DNA from 3 places in the Bacillus pretiosus genome. Region 3 is predicted to be linked to each of the others. Evidence: predicted binding sites of a transcription regulator. Region 3 holds the regulator's gene; each other region holds the start of a gene.
The links. The regulator Rex, encoded in region 3, represses fermentation and respiration genes when NADH is low (regulators of the CRP and FNR family bind a similar motif). The targets are predictions, from matches to a motif close to TTGTGAAATATTTCACAA.
Positions count from the first base shown of each region.

Region 1: ACU8YW_RS24930 (L-lactate dehydrogenase) is a predicted target of Rex. The motif match lies at 4,618-4,635, and genes of this name have one in related genera.
Region 2: nirB (NADPH-nitrite reductase large subunit) is a predicted target of Rex. The motif match lies at 5,284-5,301, and genes of this name have one in related genera.

Region 1 covers NZ_CM129593.1:4,790,272-4,797,300, forward strand. Annotated here, with positions in the region: gene ACU8YW_RS24905 (DUF3937 family protein) at 505-768, opposite strand; partial or broken gene ACU8YW_RS24910 (quinol oxidase) at 869-994, opposite strand; gene ACU8YW_RS24915 (hypothetical protein) at 1,166-1,693, opposite strand; gene ACU8YW_RS24920 (phosphatase PAP2 family protein) at 1,837-2,484, shown strand; gene ACU8YW_RS24925 (PTS sugar transporter subunit IIC) at 2,540-3,553, opposite strand; gene ACU8YW_RS24930 (L-lactate dehydrogenase) at 3,576-4,526, opposite strand; gene ACU8YW_RS24935 (spore coat protein) at 4,772-5,020, opposite strand; gene ACU8YW_RS24940 (hypothetical protein) at 5,034-5,219, opposite strand; gene ACU8YW_RS24945 (TetR/AcrR family transcriptional regulator) at 5,335-5,892, opposite strand; gene ACU8YW_RS24950 (MBL fold metallo-hydrolase) at 5,896-6,618, opposite strand; gene ACU8YW_RS24955 (acyl-CoA dehydrogenase FadE) at 6,759-7,029, opposite strand, start outside.
Region 2 covers NZ_CM129593.1:2,011,814-2,018,842, forward strand. Annotated here, with positions in the region: gene ACU8YW_RS10460 (precorrin-2 dehydrogenase) at 1-345, opposite strand, end outside; gene ACU8YW_RS10465 (sirohydrochlorin chelatase) at 338-1,048, opposite strand; gene ACU8YW_RS10470 (uroporphyrin-III C-methyltransferase) at 1,045-2,469, opposite strand; gene nirD (nitrite reductase small subunit NirD) at 2,528-2,845, opposite strand; gene nirB (NADPH-nitrite reductase large subunit) at 2,861-5,266, opposite strand; gene ric (iron-sulfur cluster repair di-iron protein) at 5,475-6,182, opposite strand; gene ACU8YW_RS10490 (excalibur calcium-binding domain-containing protein) at 6,384-7,029, opposite strand, start outside.
Region 3 covers NZ_CM129593.1:256,283-263,311, forward strand. Annotated here, with positions in the region: gene ACU8YW_RS01505 (ABC-F family ATP-binding cassette domain-containing protein) at 332-2,266, opposite strand; gene ACU8YW_RS01510 (redox-sensing transcriptional repressor Rex) at 2,454-3,083, shown strand; gene ACU8YW_RS01515 (YdiK family protein) at 3,113-3,304, opposite strand; gene ACU8YW_RS01520 (CPBP family intramembrane glutamic endopeptidase) at 3,301-4,050, opposite strand; gene groES (co-chaperone GroES) at 4,452-4,736, shown strand; gene groL (chaperonin GroEL) at 4,775-6,409, shown strand; purine riboswitch at 6,549-6,650, shown strand; gene guaA (glutamine-hydrolyzing GMP synthase) at 6,816-7,029, shown strand, end outside.

The sequences.
Region 1 (7,029 bases), 720 kb from region 3:
TAATAATCCTGCGAATTTTCCTTATTTTCCCGCCATTTGTTAAGAAAAAATAAATATATATTTTTTTAGATTCTTCTCTCATCACTCGCCGAACATATATCTTAAACAAACGTTTGATTAACTCCCTATTTTTCTTTGCTAACTCTTGGGCTACATCGGTTTCTTCCTACCGAACATACATCTTAAACAAACGTTTGATTAATTCCACATTTTTCTTTGTTAACCCTTGAATTGCATCGGTTTCTTCCTACCGAACATACATCTTAAACAAACGTTTGATTAGCTCCCTATTTTTCTTTTCTAACCCTTGGGCTGCATCGGTTTCTTCCTACCGAACATACATCTCAAACAAACATTTATTTAACCATTTCATCCTATAGTCACAAAACCTGGAGACACTTTACATGACAAAGATATACAGATAAAAGGAACTAACGATTTTGACCGTAATAGTGAGAGTATGCCATGATGTTGAAGAAATTACTGCAAATAAAAAAGACGCATTTAAATGGATGCATCTTTTGGTGATGTTTCTTTTGTGAAATCATATAAAGCAATTGCGCCTAAAATAACCAATATACTTTCAGGGGCATCTAATAAAATAGTTCTCCAAGTTTCTGATACTACCCATCTAATCCCTGCCGCTGATTCAAGATATGTTTGAAAATAACTGATTGTAAAATCAATTACATATAAACATACTAGTAATGTTAGACCAAATCGAATTAATTTCTTGTTTTTAAACATGTAACACCTCTCAAAATTCATTGGATATTTCTGATTTTAGTTCGTTACATAAAAAAATCCTTATATTTAATTTTAACATACTAAAATATCCAAATAAATACAATATGCATATTTGTATATTTCATAAATACTGAGGAATTACTGTTAATAAAAAAACCCTACTAGTGTAGGACAAAATAGCTTTAGCAATCCCAACAAGTAATCGCATAAATAACGAAATCATTTGAACCACTATATAACCGATTCCTGGATGCGCTTCATTAAAACTTTATAATTAAATGCGCAATAGCTGATATAAAATTATAAATCGGTATCATTACATCTCGCATACGTTGTAAAGCTTGCGTGAACTTCTCAATAATATTTTTATCTGTGCTTCTGCATAAAAAATAAGAAGCCTCTTATACAGGCTTCTTCATCATCTATTCAAATAATCGGCAATTGTTTGAAATACGACGATATACATATTATGAATACTTTCTTCAGTATTGCCACCATTGGACAAACCGACTGCCCATTGTTGTCCTTCACCACTTCCGATATTTGCAAAGCCTTGCGTATACATAGCATTTACATCTTTTCGTGCACTGTTATACTCTATCCCCTTTGTAATAAACGTTGAATATGATTTATCTTGCAAACCGATAAAAAATACTGGTTTCTTTAGCGATGAAAATACATTTTTATACTGCTCTGTTGAGGCTTCTTGAAAGTGATCTTTCATTATTAAAAAACCATCCACTTCCTTAGATTTCTTTTCCAGTTCCTCTAACTTTGTTTCCTCAAACTTTATATTCCTAAACGTATCTTTCGGCTTTTCTCCAATAACTCCAATTACGAGGGCTCTTCCGTTATATTCTAATTTCTCTCCTTCTTTATCCTTTGCACACCCCGCACTGACTAGGCATATCAATATAAAAAATAAGAAATACGATAAACGCTTCATTTAGCACCCTCCCCTTCTTTTAAGTCAAGTGACAAAAACGTAAGGTGAATTCAAGAAAATGTAAGTAAAATCGATAGCTCAAATGACGTTTCTATATTATAATCAATTGAATTTATTTACATTACTAAACATAGGAGATTATCATGAAGAAATTTAAACTTTCATCTTTTCTTCCGTTAAGTTATATACTTCTACTCGTACTCGTAAGTCCCCTTTACGATGTATTAAATAAATCTACTGTACACGCAGTAGATGTCACAACTGTAGTAGATGATTGGATTCCATTTGTGAAAGCATTTATTATTCCTTATTTACTTTGGTTTCCTTACTTATACGGCGCACTTATTTATTATTGCTTTGCGAATCGAAAACAATATTATGTCACTTTAAGTAGTATAATTCTTGGAAAACTTGCTTGTTTTTCTATTTATTATTTTTGGCAGACAACTGTACCACGTCCAACAGTCGTTGGATCCGACGTATTTTCCGAACTAGTCCGCTATATTTATAGTATCGACCAACCGGTAAACTGTTTCCCTAGCATTCACGTTCTTACTACCTTTGTGATTATGCTAGCTGCCTTTAAACGTAGAGAACAACATGCTTTTGAATATTATATTCTTACCTTCTTCGGTACGCTTATTATTTTATCAACGCTATTTACGAAGCAACACGCATTTGTAGACGCCATTTCTGGAATGACGCTTGCAAGCATACTTTACTTCGGCGTTCAGCTTTTATTAGCAAAAGAAACTGTACGTGTTCCAGTAAAACAAAATCACAAAATGTAAAAAGCAGACTGTGGCTTCCAGTCTGCTTTTCTCTATATAAAAGGAGATTTTCAATTTAAGATTGCGGTACAGTCATATCACCAGAGTGAATACGACCTGCTTTTTTAAGAGCAATGTAAAGTATATAAGAAACAGCTACCGGAATGATGATATAAGTGATTACCATCGCTGGGACAACTTCCCATCCTTCGCTAGAAATTAAATTAATTGGTGCGATAAGAGAACTTAATCCAAGACCTGCAATTTCTTTTCCTGCTTCTAGTTGGAAAATTAATGCGGATACTGGACCAACTATAGCACTGGCGACGACAGTTGGGACGAGAATCATTGGATTTTTAGTGATATTTGGCAACTGTACTTTCGGAGTACAAAGCGCTTGAGCTAATATGCCGCCTAAATTATTTTCTTTCGCTGAGATTACAGAGAATCCGATAAACTGAGCAACGCAGCCTGCAAGAGCAGCACCACCTGCAACACCGTCTAAGCTAAGTGCGATCGCTAACGCAGCTGATGAAGCTGGAGAGATAAGTAATAGTCCCCAAACGACTGCAATAACAATAGAAGCGATGAACGGGCTACCAGCTGAGCTATCTTTAATGAATGCTCCAATTGTATTTAACACAGGAGTAATATTATGAGACAACCAAATACCAACTAAACCAGAACCTAATATTGCCGCAAATGGAACGAGCATCATATCTAACGCAGTTTTTCCACTTAAACGTTTACCAATATATACAGCTAAAGTTGCTGTTAATAATGCACCGATTGGCTCACCTGTTTTAATAATTAGACCTGCTTCAGTAATTGAAATGGATCCAGCACCAATCGCTCCAGCTACCATAGCCGAGAAGATTACAAGACCATTTGCACCGAGCATAAAGGCAATTCCGGCACCAATGGCTGGTGCCATAAGCGATTTTGCAACAACTCCGATTGTAATAAGCAATGGAATATCAACAATTCTTCCTATATTTTCGATTAGTAAACCAATTCCAAGGGATACGAAAATACCTTGTGCGATTCCAGCAGATGCTTTAAATACACGAGACATTATATATTCCTTCATTTGTTTCACCTTCTCCTATAAGTTAGTAACCAATTGTTTTCATATAATCACGTAAAATATCGTTTGATTTTGCGAATCGAGATTCTTCATCCTCTGTTAAGTTTAGTTCTACAATTTCTTTTATACCATCTCTAGTAATAATAGCTGGCACTCCTGTACAAATATCATACTCACCGTACTCCCCATCTAAAATAGCTGATACAGCAATGACACGGTAATCATCGTTAAAGATTGAGCTCGCAATATATGCTAGAGAATTTCCGATTCCGTAATAAGTAGTACCTTTTCGTTTATAAATTTCCCATCCAGCTTTTGCAGTCTTCTCAACAATTTCATCTAAATCTATTTCACCAAATCGGTCTTTTTTCTCTTCTAAAATTTGTAGAATCGGCTTTCCGCCAACAGTTACGTGAGACCAAGCAACCATTTGAGAATCACCATGTTCTCCTAGAGAATACCCATGAATACTACGAGGATCTACATGTAACATTTCAGATAAAATTGTTCTTAAGCGAGAAGAATCTAGTGATGTACCAGTACCGATCACACGATTTCTAGGTAATCCAGATAATTTCCACACTTGATATGTAATAATATCAACTGGGTTCGATGCAAGTAAGAAAATACCATCAAATCCACTTTCCATTACGCCGCCAACAATACTTTCCATAATCTTCGCACTCGCTCCTAAAGTATCTAAGCGACTTTGTCCAGGTTTTGGTGCTGGTCCTGCTGTAATAATAACGATGTCCATATCTTTGCAGTCTTCATAGCTTCCTGCATATACTTTTGTTCTTGTATTTGTAAAGTTAATGCAGTGTGATAAATCCATTGCTTCCCCAACTGCACGTTCATGATTTATATCAATTAATAATAGTTCTTCGCAAATGCCTTGATTTACAATGGAATATGCACAACTTGATCCAACTAATCCAGTACCGATAATTGCAATTTTTCTTGTATTTCTTTTCATAGCAATCTCTCCTAATTGATCATATAATCTATTTCTTTTGTTCTTTACACTCCTCATTATATAGATTCCCACGATATAAACCATGGATACTTTGTGAAATATTGAGCAAACTTTTGTCCTTTTTGTGAATTGTTATATTCCATTTTCGTCATATTTGTTACAACTTAAAAAATATTTATTATATATTTATTGACATGCCCAAAACAAAAAAACGAGCGACTTCATTCGCTCGTTTCTTCATCCCATTATTCCGCACTTAATTGACCTTTTAATTGCTGTACAACCATTGGGTTAGCAGGTGCAGCTGGCTTATAATAACTCTTTTGCTTTGCGTACTCATACATATTACGTTGACGCATCTCATCCTGATTACGAATTTGGATTAACGTTTGATGTAACTGTTCATTATCAGACTGAGAAATATAATTTGCATAACTTGTTAAACTTGCATTCAATCCTGCTAAATAATCATTTACCATATCTTTTTCATTCATCTGTCGCTTCCTCCTATCCTAGAAAAGTCATCAATTGCTGTTTCGTATTTCGTGCATCTTGTGCATCCTTTTGTAGCATTTGTTTCAGTTGTGGATCTGTACAAGCCTGTGCGTACTGGTCTAACTTATTAATAATTGTTGCATGTCCACCAATTAAATGGCGTAAGTTTTCTACTTCAAGCTCTGTTAAATTTTGCATAGAATACTCCTACCTTTCTTCATACATTCTCCTTTAGTATTCTGTTCTTTTGAAATCATATACACTAAAAAACCTTAGAATTTCTCCTAAGGTTGCTGACTGTCTCTCTTCTTATTCAATCTTTTATTACATGTAATCCTTTAATAAACGTTTCCAATAATACATGTAAACTTATATCCAAATCTAACGGTAGACCAAATCCCCCTTGCTGTTCAATCGACGCAAACCCGTGACAAATACTTCTGAATCCACGCGTCGCATGAAGTGCATTCTCTCCTTCTAAGCCGTATTGTTGTAAAACATGAAGACAAAGCTTTACAATTCCGTCACCTGCTTTTCTTACTTCTTCATCTCGTAAAAAAGTTGCTTCATACAGTCCAGGATGTTTGCGTACGAATGCTACATACGCTTCTCCCAAAGCATGAATTGCTTCATCCATCCGTTTACCCTCGGCCGCTTCTTCCAGTCTGTTATACAGCTGTTTGATTCCGTAAATGCCAAGATTTTTCCGTACATCTTGTAAACCTTTCACATGATTGTATAGCGAGGGGGAACGTACCCCTAATGTTTGCGCTAATGAAGCTAACGTTACTTCTTGTATTCCATTTGTATCTGCAATTTCTGCTGCTGTTTCTACAATTTTCTGTAATGTAAGTCCGATTCTTGGTGACATAAATTAACCCTCTTTTCTACTTTCTATATTCCGCTTAGCTTCCTTAATAGCATGTTTTATGACAGTACCTGGATTCTTTATCATTTTCCCATGTCCTGCCGCAAGTAAGGAAGGCTCATATTCGCTTAGCTTCTCTGCACTTTGTAATGATATTTCTTTGCTCCACGTTGCCATTGCAGGAAACGGAAACCAAAATTTCATTTGTCCCGAAACAGCCATACCTCCTCTTGTTTGGAAGGCATCCCCGACAATAAGAGCTTTATTTCGTACATCAAGAAGCGACATGGAGCCTGGCGTATGTCCCGGCGTCATAATCGCAAGAAGCGATCCAACTCGGTCGCCATCTTCCAATAAAACATCAGGTACCGTTTTTACCTTTTTAGGTACACCGCCTTTTATCGGTATATTCGGTTCATCCTTTTGTAACGTCGTATCTCCTTCTAAAAGCTTTGCGTCCCGCTTAGAAATATAGACTGGAACATTAGAAAGCACTTCCTTTAATGCGTCTAATGCACCGATGTGATCATCATGCGCATGTGTTAATACAATATTCGTAATTGGTTTCCCTATTTTTTCAGCCGCCTGTAAAATACCTTTTGCGCTATATGGCAAAGCCGCATCAATTAAAGTTAAACCATCTTCTTCCTCGACAAAGTAACAATTCACAGGAAACACTCTTGGCAAAAATGACAATTGATATACCGTTTTTTCATGTATCACTCTCATATTTCCAGCTCCCTTTTCACGAAAACTAATACCATTAGTTTCATTATACTAATGGTATTAGTTTTTTGTCACTAAAATTTTCATTTTTGCAAAAAAAAAAGAAAAGTAGCCGTTTATACGACTACTTTTCTTTACAGCTATTAAACTGTGTAACGCTCATCTTCTAAAATTTTCGCAGCGATTTCACGTTTCTTCGGAATTACGTTAAGTGGTGTGTGGCGAGTTAATTTACGTAATGATGATAACATCATGCGCAGCATGTCGCCGTTTTCAACTGCGATAAGTGTTTCTTTCGCATCTGCTTCGATTTCGTTGAACGCTTCTTGGCAGAATACTTCAGTGTATAACACTTTTTGTTTATTCTTTTCAAGACCAGTTGTTTTAATTGCCTTTTCTGTACGAAGAACAGCT
Region 2 (7,029 bases), 1.8 Mb from region 3:
TCGGATGACACCAGGTGTGTGAAACGATGATTTTGTACCATCACTTACAACATTAACCCACTGGAAATCATGGGCGGCCTGTTTGACCATCATATTTACAGCATGTTGATTTGTAGCTGCATAAATAAGATGAGCATCTTTAATATCATCATTACTAAAAGTTTTTTGCTTCCAAGTAATATAAGGTAGTTCCTTCATTTCCTCGCAAATTTCTGGGCTGATAATGGTGACAAAAGCGCCTGTATCTTTTAATCCAGACGCTTTTCGATATGCAATTTTACCTCCACCAACTATAACAACTACTTTTTTATTTAGATTAAGCATAAGAGGGTACATGTTATACATACACACATTCCTCCATTCGTTCTAATAATGTCAATTTCATATATGTATCAAACTGAAGACAGTTACAAGTCGTGATGTGAGCATGTTTTTTTGTATGCAACTTAATTTTTTGAAGCAACAGTCCGGTAAAGAGAAGATAGGGCATGACATATACATGGGAGGCAGTCGATGTTATAGCCTTGAGCTCAGCAGTAAAAGAGGGTGCTCCTTTCGTTAAAAAGGAGCACGATACTGGCATACCGAGTTTTCGTTCGACAGCTGCTCCGATTTGTTGTAACTCATGTATCGGCTGTGGATCACTGCTACCTCTTCCTACGAGTAAAATACTACTATCTTGCATTGGCATAGTTTCACGTATTCTTTTCACTACAAGTTCCACCATATGTGGATGCGTACTAAAGGGTGGTACAACTGAAAATGTTATTTGTGGATATTTCTTTTGTAGTTGCTCTATTTCAAAAGGAATATCAAGTTTATAGTGAGCTGCTGCAAATAATAAAACAGGTACAATCATTATTTCAGTTGCGCCCTCTAGTATCGTTTCTGTAACTGCATCCGAAATGGTAGGTGTTGTTAGTTCTAGAAAAGCCATTTTTTGAATTCTTTCGTTACGTTCTTTCATAACAGATTGAATAAAGTGAATGAATTGCTCATTACCTTCTTGCAGGCGACTCCCGTGTCCAACATATACAATTCCTTTCATCGTACCACCAAATCTTTCTTCATAACCATGTCTTGTAATTGCTCATCTACATGATGAAGTCCGACTTTATTCGCATAGTGTAAAGTTGGAACGTCGGTATATGAGAAGGGAAGAGTAAGAATATCGCTAAAGCCAAGGCGTTTTATTTCTGATAGAAATGTATCAATTGAGGCACGCCCTTCAAATACAATACTATCCCATGAGAATTCAGAAAGCATACGAGAATGGACTTCATCGAAGCGATGATCAATTGTATATTCATGAGTCATCATATATGACCCAGCACCAATTGTCTCTTGAATAAAAGCAATTCGGTTAATATTTCGTCCTAAATAAACAGTTGTATCGGAAGAGAACTCTGCTTGTTTACTTAGTAGTCCATATTGTATAAGTTTTTCTTGAGTGGCAACGTTCATATGTTGTAGTTGCGCCTGTAAAGAACGAATATCTTTTTGGTGTTTACTACATGATCGCATCAATATTTCTACACTTTCAGCTGAACAAAATACAAGGCGATCAACGTTAAAAATTTCATTGATTTGTTCAAGTTTTAATGTGTATTCTGCTTTTTTGAAAGTAGGAATTTGATATATTTCTGCACCGGCTTCTTGTAACTTTTGCTTCATTGAACTTGTTTTATTCGTTGCGGATGCAAATAAAACTTTTTTACCATGTAATGGTTTACGTTCTTTCCAAGCGATTTGATTACGTAAGGAAACGACATCACCAACAATTGTCATGGATGGATTTGAAATATTCTCGTTTTTGACGATAGGAACAATGGTTGAAAGTGTTCCTGTGACAACGCGCTGCTTTCCGGTTGTACCCCATTCAATGACGGCTACTGGCGTATCTTTTTTCTTTCCTGCTTGTAGTAAGTTTTCACAAATTGTAGGTAAGTTTTTTATACCCATGTAGTAGGCAATTGTGTCGCTATTGTGGGATGAATTATATTTTCCATGATCGGTTAAAGGGCCTTTCGCATGCCCAGTTAGTAAAGTGACGCTATTACTGTAGTTACGGTGGGTGAGGGGGATACCTGCATAGCTACTAGCGGCGATGCTAGATGTAATACCTGGTACGATTTCATATGGAACGTTCGCTGCTGCTAAAGTTTCTGCTTCTTCACCAACACGGCCGAAAATAGATGGATCTCCGCCCTTTAAGCGGACAACGATTTTTCCTTCTTTCGCAAATTGAAGGAGGTGGGCGTTAATCATTTCTTGTCGCATAGTATGATTCTTTGGTATTTTTCCGCAATAAATAAGTTCACATGTTTCTTTTGTATAACTAAGAAAGAAAGGGTTTAATAAACGGTCATATAAAACGATATCTGCACGCTTTAAACAATCTATTGCTTTCTTTGTAATAAGCCCTTCATCACCTGGTCCTGCACCAACTAAATATACATATCCGTTCATCATCGCACCTCATCAATTTTTATTTAAAAGGAAGCCAGAGGAGGCTTCCTTTCGAAAATTACATGTATAAATAAATGTCACCATCAATAACTTCTACTTCGTATGTTTGAATACAGCCGTCATCAGGTTTTTGAACTTCACCTGTTAGTAATGAAATTTTCCAATCATGCAGTGGACAAAAAACGAATTCACCAGATACAATTCCTTCGGCTAATGGTCCGTTTTTATGAGGACAACGATTTTCTACAGCTTGAATATCGCCATTTGAAAGGCGGAATAGGGCGATAGACATACCTTTCATTTGTACCTCTTTACCGATTTGAATAGGAAGATCTTCTGCACGCATAACTTTTATTTTTTCTTTCGTTTGTATCATATAGATCACAGCTCCTTATTTCACAGTTTCTACTTCATACATCGCTTTTAATGATTTCGTTTCCAGTGCTTGTCCCCAAGCTTCTTTATATGTGCCACGAGCTGTTTGGAAACGTTCATTTAACTTAGTGACCATATTTACATCTTGCAGTATTTCTTTTATGTGATCGAAGCCTAATCGTTCTGTCCAGTAGGCAGTACGCTCTCCGTAAATACCAGTTTCACGATAATATTGCATGTAAGCTGTAGCGATGCGAAGGACATCATCTTCAGTAGAGACAATCATTACAAAATCAGCTTCGCGTACTTCTGTACCACCATTTCCGCCAATATAAAGTTGGTATCCATTTTCGACACAAACAACTCCAAAATCTTTCGTCAGTACTTCCGCACAGTTACGCGGACAACCCGTTACACCCATCTTCATTTTATGGGGTGTATCTACCATTTCTAATGATTGTTCAAGGAGCATACCAAGTCCTAATGAATCTTTCGTACCGAAACGGCAGAAGCGAGAACCAACACATGATTTTACATTACGAAGCGATTTTGAATACGCATACCCCGAAGTCATATGTAAGTCAGCCCATACGTTAGGTAAATCTTGTTTCTTAACACCGTATAAGCCAATTCGGCTCGCACCTGTAATTTTCACAAGAGGAACATCATATTTTTTCGCAACTTCAGCAATTTTCATTAAATCATCTGCTGTTGTAACGCCTCCGTACATACGTGGAATAACAGAGAATGTACCATCGTGCTGAATGTTACCGTTCATTCTTTCATTAACGAAGCGGGACGCTTTATCATCTTCATATTCTTCTGGAATCGCCATACGTAAATAGTAGTTCAAAGCAGGACGACATTTCGAACAGCCATCTTCATGTACAAAACCAAGAACATTTCGTACTTCTTTTGGAGATTTTAAACCTTTCTCGTGAATGGCTGCTACGACTTCATCACGTGATAAAGTTGTACATCCGCACATACCAGCAGACTGCGCAGAAGCATCAAAAGCATCTCCGAGTGTATGAGATAAAACTTGTTCCACAAGCGGACGACATTTACCACAAGATCCTGCTGCTTTCGTGCAGCCTTTTACTTCTTCAAAAGTAGTTAACTCTTGTTCTAAAATGGCATGAACGATTGTACCTTTCGTAACACCATTACATCCACAAATCGTGTCATCCGCACTCATTGTAGCAATGTCAAGTTCACTTTCTTCACCAGCTTTGTGAAGAATGGAAGCTGGTGTATATTCTTGTATATCTTCTTCTTTCTTTAACATGCTAAAGAGGCGTGTACCATCAGCTGTGTCACCATATAAAACGATACCAACGACTTTATTGTCGCGAATTAATACTTTTTTATAGGAACGTTTACATTCATCAAAGATCGATATTGCTTTCGTCTGATCATCTTCATATATTTGACCAGCAGAGAATAAATCACAACCAGCAACTTTTAATTGTGTACCGACGATACTGCCCGTATATCCATTCGTTTGTAAATTTGTTATATGTTTCGCTAATATTGCCCCTTGTTCATAAAGAGGAGCAACAAGTCCATAAGCGATACCGTCATGCTCTGCACATTCGCCAACTGCATAAATGGATTCATCATTTGTTAGCATATAGTCATTGACTACAATGCCGCGATTGACAATGAGACCAGCACCTCTTGCTATTTTCGTATTTGGTCGTATTCCGACAGCCATTACGATTAAATCACAATCTACAACTTCACCATCTTCAAATTGAATGCCCTCAACATAGTCTGTACCAAGAATTTTTACAGTTTTCTTTTCCATTAAAAACTTCATGCCTTGTGCTTCTAAATCTTCACGCAGAAGAGAAGCTGCTTTCGTATCTAGTTGTTGCTCCATTAAGTTAGGCATTAAATGAACAACATGTACGTCCATTCCTAAGTCAATTAGACCTCTTGCGGCTTCTAAACCGAGTAACCCGCCACCAATGACAACGGCCTTTTTCTTTTCTTTAGTGGTATCTATCATAAATTGTGTATCTTCAATAGTTCGAAATCCTGTTACACCGGGAAGTGTGGAACCTTCAACAGGTAAAATAAAAGCACTAGAACCTGTTGCAATAATGAGCTTGTCATATGTAAGAGTACGATTCTTTTCTGTAATAATAATTTTTTCTTCTCGGTTAATACTTTGAACTCTTTCGTTTGTATACAAAGTTATTTCGTTTTCATCGTACCAACTATATTCATTCATAATGATATCTTGCATATTTGTTTTGCCTTGTAAAACATGAGAGAGCATAATACGGTTGTAGTTTGGATGCGGTTCATCTCCAAAAATAGTAATCTCATAGGAATCACTATCATGTTTTAATATTTCTTCCATACAGCGTATGCCAGCCATACCATTTCCGATCATAACTAAACGTTTTTTCATTTTTGTTTCCCCTTTTTATGTGAAATATTGAACAAAGGATTATATTTTTATTATAGAAAATTAAAAAAGGGGGAGATGTGATATTTATCACACTTATATAATGATTCACAAATTGTTAAAATTCGGATTTGTTTGAGGGGGGCGTGGATATTTTTCGCAAAATGAAAAAGCAGGACATAAGTATTTACACTCATGTCCTGCACTTGATTTATGCTCTTGTAATGGCACGCGGAAATAAAATATTATTTTCTAAATGAATATGCTCAAATAAATCAGACTCTAGCGCTTCAAGGCGTTGATAAACAAGTCGATAAGTGCCGCAAGCTCCTTCTGGAGGAGTAAAGTCATTTGTCACTTTACGAAGTTCTTTTATAATATTTCCGGCGTGGCTATGTTCATTTTCCAACTCATCTACTACCTTGCTTAACTTTTCATAGTTTTCATCAGTTGGATTTTGTTCAAATTCTAAAATTAAGGGAAAATCTTCCGTTTCTTCTTTAATTAAATGCTGTTCTAATTCCATTTTAAGTTCATGAAATAGCTTATGAATTTGAGCTAAATGAGGCTGATTTACTCCATGAACACGTAATACTTTCGTCACATATGGACTTAACTGCGGTAATTCTTCATTTAAATAACGATGATGCTTATTAATTACATAATCAATCAATTCACGATAAGAAGCATTTTTCCAATCAATTTCAGATTCATTTAATCGTTTCGTATTATGATAAAGTGTATTTAACTTTGTAATTACTTCAGAAGCCGGTAAATTTCTTTCATGAATTGCATCAATAAGCGGCTTATTACCACCACAACAAAAATCTATTCTATACGATTTAAAAAGATCACTAGCTTTCGGAAATTGCGTAACAATCTCACCAACAATTGAAGTTTCAGTAAATGTATGTTCCATATGAATGCCTCCATAAAGTTTAAATGTAATATCTAAATTAAGAATAGCGATGAATGAAAAACAATGTGGTGATTGAAATCACTTATTATGTGTCTGTTTTGAGAATAATAGGAGTGTTATAAATGGAAGAGAGAGAGGAGGTAATTAGTCGCAATACTATTTGATAAAAAAAGAAGCTTACTAGAAGCTTCTTTTTTTATACTATTTTTCACATGCAACTCCATCACCATCACGATCAAGTTTAGAGCTATAACCTGGTTGGTCTCTATATAAAGGAGCTTTCCCAGCACTTCTAACTGCGGCACAATTTGCGTAAGTTACATTACTATTGTTACTTGCAGCAGGTTGTGTTTGAGCTTGCTGTGCTTTTTTCTGTTCCTCTTGTTGCTTACGAGCTTGCTCATCAGCTATGCGTTTTTGCTCTTCTTGTTGCTTACGAGCTTGTTCATCAGCGAGACGTTTTTGCTCTTCTTGTTGTTTACGAGCTTGCTCATCAGCCTGGCGTTTTTGTTCCTCTTGTTGTTTACGAGCTTGTTCATCAGCGAGACGTTTTTGCTCTTCTTGTTGCTTGCGAGCTTGCTCTTCGGCTTGGCGTTTTTCATCCTCTTGCTTACGAGCTTGTTCTTCCGCTTGACGCTTCTCATCTTCTTGCTTTTGAGTTTTTTCATCTGCTTCTTTCTTTGCTGCTTCATCTTTTTTGTCGCTATCTTTTTGTTCTGCATTGTTAGATGCAACTTTTTTACTAGTAGCTGCCGTCTTTTCAGAAGAAGGGTTTGAAATACTTGATAACGCACCAAAAATGACAAATAAAATAGCAGTGATTATAAATTGTTTTTTTGCTACACCT
Region 3 (7,029 bases):
AAAATGTTGATAACTTTTTTGGAAGTTGTGGATAATGTGGAAAAGTTATTTTGGGGTTTATTTTATAAAGGTGGATATGTGTATAAACCTGTGGATAAAGCAGAAGAAGTCTGACCTTTGAATGTATTCTTTTTTGGGAAATAAATCGCAAGAAGATATCTCTAAAAAACATTTTGAAATGTCCCCTTATTATAGGGGCGAGCCAACATTGTCAAACTTTGTCGGTAAATCGGTATGTCGTGTCGAATCGTTTATACCCCAGCTAGAAGATAAAAAGGATGTCGCATAGTCAAAAATCCCGACTTATGAGACATCCTTCTTATTCATACTCTTATAAATGTAATTCTTCCCATTCTGCCATACAAGCATCAAGTTGCTCTTGTAGTGTTTGCTTTTTCGTTGTAATTTCACTAGCCTTTTCATAATCTGCGTATATTTCTGGTAAGCAAAGTTGATCTTCTAACGTAGCAATTTCTTCTTCAAATTCTACAATATTTTGTTCTAGTTCCTCAATTTTTCGAGTGCGTTGACGTTCTAATTGTTTACGCTCTTTTTCTTCGAGATAATTTAATTTTTCTTGCGCTACAGTTTTTTGAACAGGTGCTTGGTTTTCTTGCTGTTCTTGTTGTTCAAATGCTGCACGTTCAATCATTTCATTTTTCTTCTCCACATAGTAATCGTAATCGCCTAAATACTCTTGTGCACCTTCTGTTGACAACTCAACAACGGTCGTCGTTACACGATTAATAAAGTAGCGGTCATGTGAAACAAATAGAAGGGTGCCTGGATAATCAATTAAAGCATTCTCCAAAATTTCTTTACTATTTAAATCAAGATGGTTCGTAGGTTCATCGAGAATTAATAAATTTGATTTTTGCATCATAAGTTTTGCAAGAGCTAATCGAGCTTTTTGTCCACCACTAAGAGAAGATACTGGTTTTAGTACATCATCCCCTGTGAATAAGAAGTTACCTAATATCGTGCGAATTTCTTTTTCGGGCTGCAATGGATATTCATCCCATAACTCATTTAAAACTCGCTTAGAAGATGTTAAGTTTGCTTGTTCTTGATCATAATAACCAACAGATACATTGGATCCGAAAGAAACATCACCATTTAATAGTGGTAACTTATTCACAAGTGATTTTAATAATGTGGATTTTCCAATTCCGTTTGGACCAACTAAAGCAACGCTATCCCCGCGAGTTAAGCGCATAGTTACATGTTCAATAATCGGATCATCATCATAGCCGATAGTTGCATCCTTTACTTGTAAAACATCATTTCCACTTTGTTTTTCGATATCGAAGTAGAAGGATGCTGACTTAGAATCACCTAATGGTCTAGTCAATAATTCCATTCTATCTAATTGTTTACGACGGCTTTGAGCACGTTTTGTCGTAGATGCGCGCGCTATATTTTTTTGAACGAAATCCTCAAGCTTAGCGATTTCATCTTGTTGTTTTTCATAACGTTTCATGTCTTGCTCGTATAATGCTGATTTTAAGTCTAAATATTTACTGTAGTTACCAACAAATCGTCTGCTTTCTTTATTCGAAATTTCATATACTTGTGTAACGAGTTTATCTAAGAAATAACGGTCATGGGAAACGATTAGTATTGCGCCAGGATAGCCTTGTAAATATTGTTCAAGCCATGTTAATGTTTCGATGTCTAAATGGTTTGTAGGCTCGTCCAAAATAAGTAGGTCTGGTTTCGTTAATAATAATTTACCGAGAGCTAATCGTGTTTTTTGTCCACCGCTTAATGTAGAAATCGTCGTCTGGTGCGTTTCAACTGGGAAGCCAAGACCACTTAAAATCGAGCGAATATCTGCTTCATATTGATATCCACCTTGATCTTTATAATCTAATTGCAATTGGTCATAATCAGCTAATAATCTTTCATATGTAGCCTCGTTTGAAAAGTTTTCTTCTTTTCCCATCTCTTGCTCTAGCCTTCGAAGTTTTGTCTCCATTTGCTGCAAGTGTGTAAAGACGGTTAACATTTCATCCCAAATTGTTAAAGACGTTTCTAACCCGGTATTTTGAGCTAAATATCCGATTGAGACATCTTTTGGTTTTATAATTTCGCCACCATCATGAGATAGCTCACCAGCTATTATTTTTAATAGTGTAGATTTTCCGGCCCCATTTCGTCCGACTAATGCGATACGATCTTTCGTTTGAACTTCCAATTTTATGTTTGCAAGAATCGTTTCGGCACCGTATAATTTCGTAAGCGCGTTTACTTGTAATAAAATCAATGTTTTCACCTCAAATAATTTCTTAACTTTGCCATGTTTATATTTCTCAATCATACTAAAAATAGTGTATAGTTTAAAATAAAGAGAGAATACTTCTTCTCTTTATTATACAGGGAAATTCATGAGTGCTAAACTTCTGTATTTGATTCAAGTATATGAATAAAGGTAGGAAGAGAGGAGAGGTTATATGGAGCAGCAAAAAATTCCACAGGCCACTGCCAAACGATTGCCTCTATACTATCGATTTATCCAAAACTTATCTCTTTCTGGTAAGCAACGTGTTTCATCAGCCGAATTGAGTGAAGCGGTAAAAGTTGATTCCGCAACGATTCGAAGAGATTTTTCATATTTTGGAGCGTTAGGGAAAAAAGGTTATGGATATAACGTAAATTATTTATTATCATTTTTCCGTGAAACACTCGACCAAGATGATATAACACGTGTAGCACTTATTGGAGTAGGTAATTTAGGGACCGCTTTCTTACATTATAATTTCACGAAAAACAATAATACAAAAATTGAAATGGCGTTTGATGTTAGTGAAGAGAAAGTCGGGACAGAAATCGGGGGCATTCCTGTATATCATTTAGATGAATTAGAAGAACGTTTATCAACTGATATACAAGTGGCAATATTAACAGTACCCGCTACAGTGGCACAATCTGTAGCAGATAGATTGGCAGAAACGAACGTGCATGGTATTTTAAATTTCACACCAGCGCGCTTAAATGTGTCAGATAATATAAGAATTCACCATATTGATTTAGCGGTAGAGTTACAAACACTTGTTTACTTTTTAAAGAATTATCCACAATAAAACGCAGAGGAAGCGACCTCTGCGTTTTATTATTGTTTTTTCTTTGTGAATTTAACTAAGATAAGGCGAAGTGCCAAATTAAAATCAATTGTTGCCATAACTGCAAATAGTATTGTCCACATATTCCAGATTGTATCTGTTACGTTCGTAATGGCGAAGCGTGTAAAGATACATCCTAGAAGGAAGTACAATGCAGCCATGAACAATGGTGAGTTCCTCATACTAAAAATCCTCCGATAAAGCCTTGCATTTTTTCAGCTTCTTTAATCATTTCTTGAATTTGTTCATTGCTCATTAAAACTTGAGCAACTGCAACTAATGTATTCATTGCAACATGAGCTGCGATAGGGACGATAATACGCTTCGTTTTTACATATAAAAAGGCGAATACGAGTCCCATAGAAGTGTATACCAATAAGTGAGTGAAATCAAAATGAATTGCTGCGAATACAAGAGAACTAATGATAGCAGCAATAAAGAAGTTAAACTTCTTATAAAGTGTACCAAATAAAATTTTTCTAAATACGATTTCTTCCAAAATAGGTCCTATTATAGAGATAACGATAAGGAACCAAGGTGTCGTTTTTGCGATATCCATAAGTCTTGCTGTATTTTCTGATCCAGGTTTAATTCCTAATACACGCATTTCTATCATACCGGCAATACTTTGTGAGAAAAATGCTAGGAAGAACCCGATAAAAATCCAACCAATCGTAGCTGGAACAGTAGAGCGCATTGTATCTAAACGTCTGTCACGAATATCTGTTCTAAGTAACCAAAGTACGATACATAATGCAATAAAGAAGCTAATGATTGCCCAGTGGCCAGTTATGAGTTGAAATTTCTCTTCTCTAGTAAATCCCCTGTTATCATAAAGTCCAGTTTTCAGCAGAAGTGGTAATCCAGCAATGGATGATAACTGCATTAAAATGTATGTAACGATAACCCACCAATATTGTTTTTTCAAATGGTTTAACCATCCTTTCTAACTCTAGTGTATGAGATAAGGTAGGATAACATGTAAGTATGCTACCTACGATATAAACCTCGCTTAAATTATGTTTTTTTCGTAAATCCTTATTTGAAATTATAATAGAAGACAGGAGAAAGTTGTGTGTATAGCGAAAACAACTTAGGGTGTCCTTTCATATTGTAACATACGAGTAGGGGAAACAACGATTCATATAGTAAAGGTAGAAGAAGAGGGACTCTATATAGAAAAGTGTATAGCTTAATTTGCGAAAAAATTATGATTTTTTTACTTGCAAAAGAAATTGAGATTATTTATTATTATAAGTGTGTTAGCACTCGGGTGACTTGAGTGCTAATAAATAAAATTTACATAACAAAATGAGGAGGTTATTGTTCATGCTAAAGCCATTAGGTGATCGCGTTGTAATTGAGCTTGTTCAAGCAGAAGAAAAAACAGCAAGTGGTATTGTATTACCAGACACTGCAAAAGAAAAACCACAAGAGGGTAAAGTTATTGCAGTAGGTACTGGTCGAGTGCTTGAAAATGGTGAGCGTGTTGCTCTAGAGGTAGCTGCAGGTGATCTTATCATCTTCTCAAAATATGCAGGTACTGAAGTAAAATATGAAGGTACTGACTACTTGATTTTACGTGAAAGTGACATTTTAGCAGTTATCGGTTAATTATATAAATCTTAAAAAATTCAAGGGGGTCAATTATTATGGCAAAAGATATTAAATTTAGTGAAGAAGCACGTCGTTCGATGCTTCGCGGTGTCGACACTCTTGCAAACGCAGTAAAAGTAACGCTTGGACCAAAAGGTCGTAACGTTGTACTTGAGAAAAAATTTGGTTCACCACTTATTACAAATGATGGTGTAACAATCGCAAAAGAAATCGAATTAGAAGATGCATTCGAAAACATGGGTGCAAAATTAGTAGCAGAAGTTGCTAGCAAAACAAATGATGTAGCTGGTGACGGAACAACAACTGCAACTGTATTAGCACAAGCTATGATTCGTGAAGGTCTTAAAAACGTAACAGCTGGTGCGAACCCAATGGGTCTTCGTAAAGGTATCGAAAAAGCTGTTACTGCTGCAATTGCAGAATTAAAAGAGATTTCTAAACCAATCGAAGGCAAATCTTCTATCGCACAAGTAGCTGCTATTTCTGCAGCTGACGAAGAAGTAGGTCAATTAATCGCTGAAGCAATGGAGCGCGTTGGTAACGACGGCGTTATTACTTTAGAAGAATCTAAAGGATTTACAACAGAATTAGACGTAGTAGAAGGTATGCAATTTGATCGTGGATATGCATCTCCTTACATGATTACTGATTCTGACAAAATGGAAGCAGTTCTTGATAACCCATACATCTTAATTACTGATAAGAAGATTTCTAACATCCAAGAAATCTTACCAGTATTAGAGCAAGTGGTACAACAAGGTAAACCACTTCTTATCATCGCTGAAGATGTAGAAGGCGAAGCTTTAGCTACATTAGTAGTGAACAAACTTCGTGGTACATTCAATGTAGTAGCTGTTAAAGCTCCTGGATTTGGTGACCGTCGTAAAGCAATGCTAGAAGATATCGCAATCTTAACTGGTGGCGAAGTAATCACTGAAGAATTAGGTCGTGACTTAAAATCTGCTACAATTGAATCTTTAGGACGTGCTGGTAAAGTTGTTGTAACGAAAGAAAACACAACTGTAGTTGAAGGTATCGGAAATTCACAACAAATCGAAGCTCGCATCGGTCAAATCCGCGCGCAATTAGAAGAAACTACTTCTGAATTCGATCGTGAAAAATTACAAGAGCGTCTTGCAAAACTTGCAGGTGGCGTAGCAGTAATTAAAGTAGGTGCAGCAACTGAAACTGAGTTAAAAGAGCGCAAACTTCGCATTGAAGATGCACTTAACTCAACTCGTGCAGCAGTAGAAGAAGGTATCGTTGCAGGTGGTGGTACTTCACTTATGAACGTATACACGAAAGTAGCTTCTATCGTAGCTGAAGGCGACGAAGCAACAGGTATCAACATCGTACTTCGCGCACTAGAAGAGCCAGTTCGTCAAATCGCAATCAACGCTGGTCTAGAAGGATCTGTAGTTGTAGAGCGTCTAAAAGGCGAAAAAGTAGGCGTTGGTTTCAACGCAGCTACTGGCGAGTGGGTTAACATGCTTGAAACTGGTATCGTAGATCCAGCTAAAGTAACTCGTTCTGCACTTCAAAACGCAGCATCTGTTGCAGCTATGTTCTTAACGACTGAAGCTGTAGTTGCTGACAAGCCAGAACCAAATGCACCAGCAATGCCTGACATGGGCGGCATGGGCATGGGCGGTATGGGCGGAATGATGTAATTCCGTTTGCTCGAAAAACATCCATTTCTATATAGAAATGGATGTTTTTTTATGTTTTTTAGAAAAGGAAATTAATTTCTGTAGAATTTTGTCGCTTTCTCTCTTGACCATATCGATACTTCATTGTTAGAATCTAGGGAGATAATATAAAAAAATCCTTCATATATCCTCGATGATATGGTTTGAGAGTCTCTACCGGGTTACCGTAAACAACCTGACTATGAAGGCAGTGCGTCTTATATTTATAAAGAGCGGAAGACTATCTTTCTTTATAAAGCCAGACCCCTGCCTTTTCTTTGTTATGAGACTAGAGGCGGAGGACTGGCTTTTTTTATTATATTAGTAATGCTTTTTGCCTAATTGGTAAAAATATTTATATACGAGAACTAACGTTGGGGTGATTATTTTGAAGAAGCAGCATGATACAATTATCGTTTTAGATTTTGGGAGTCAGTACAATCAGTTAATAGCACGTCGAATTCGTGAGTTCGGTGTATACAGTGAACTTCATCCACATACAATTACTGCAGAAGAAATTAAAGCAATGAATCCAAAAGGGATTATCTTCTCTGGTGGACCAAATAGTGTATACGGTGAAGGCGCATTACATTGTGATGAAA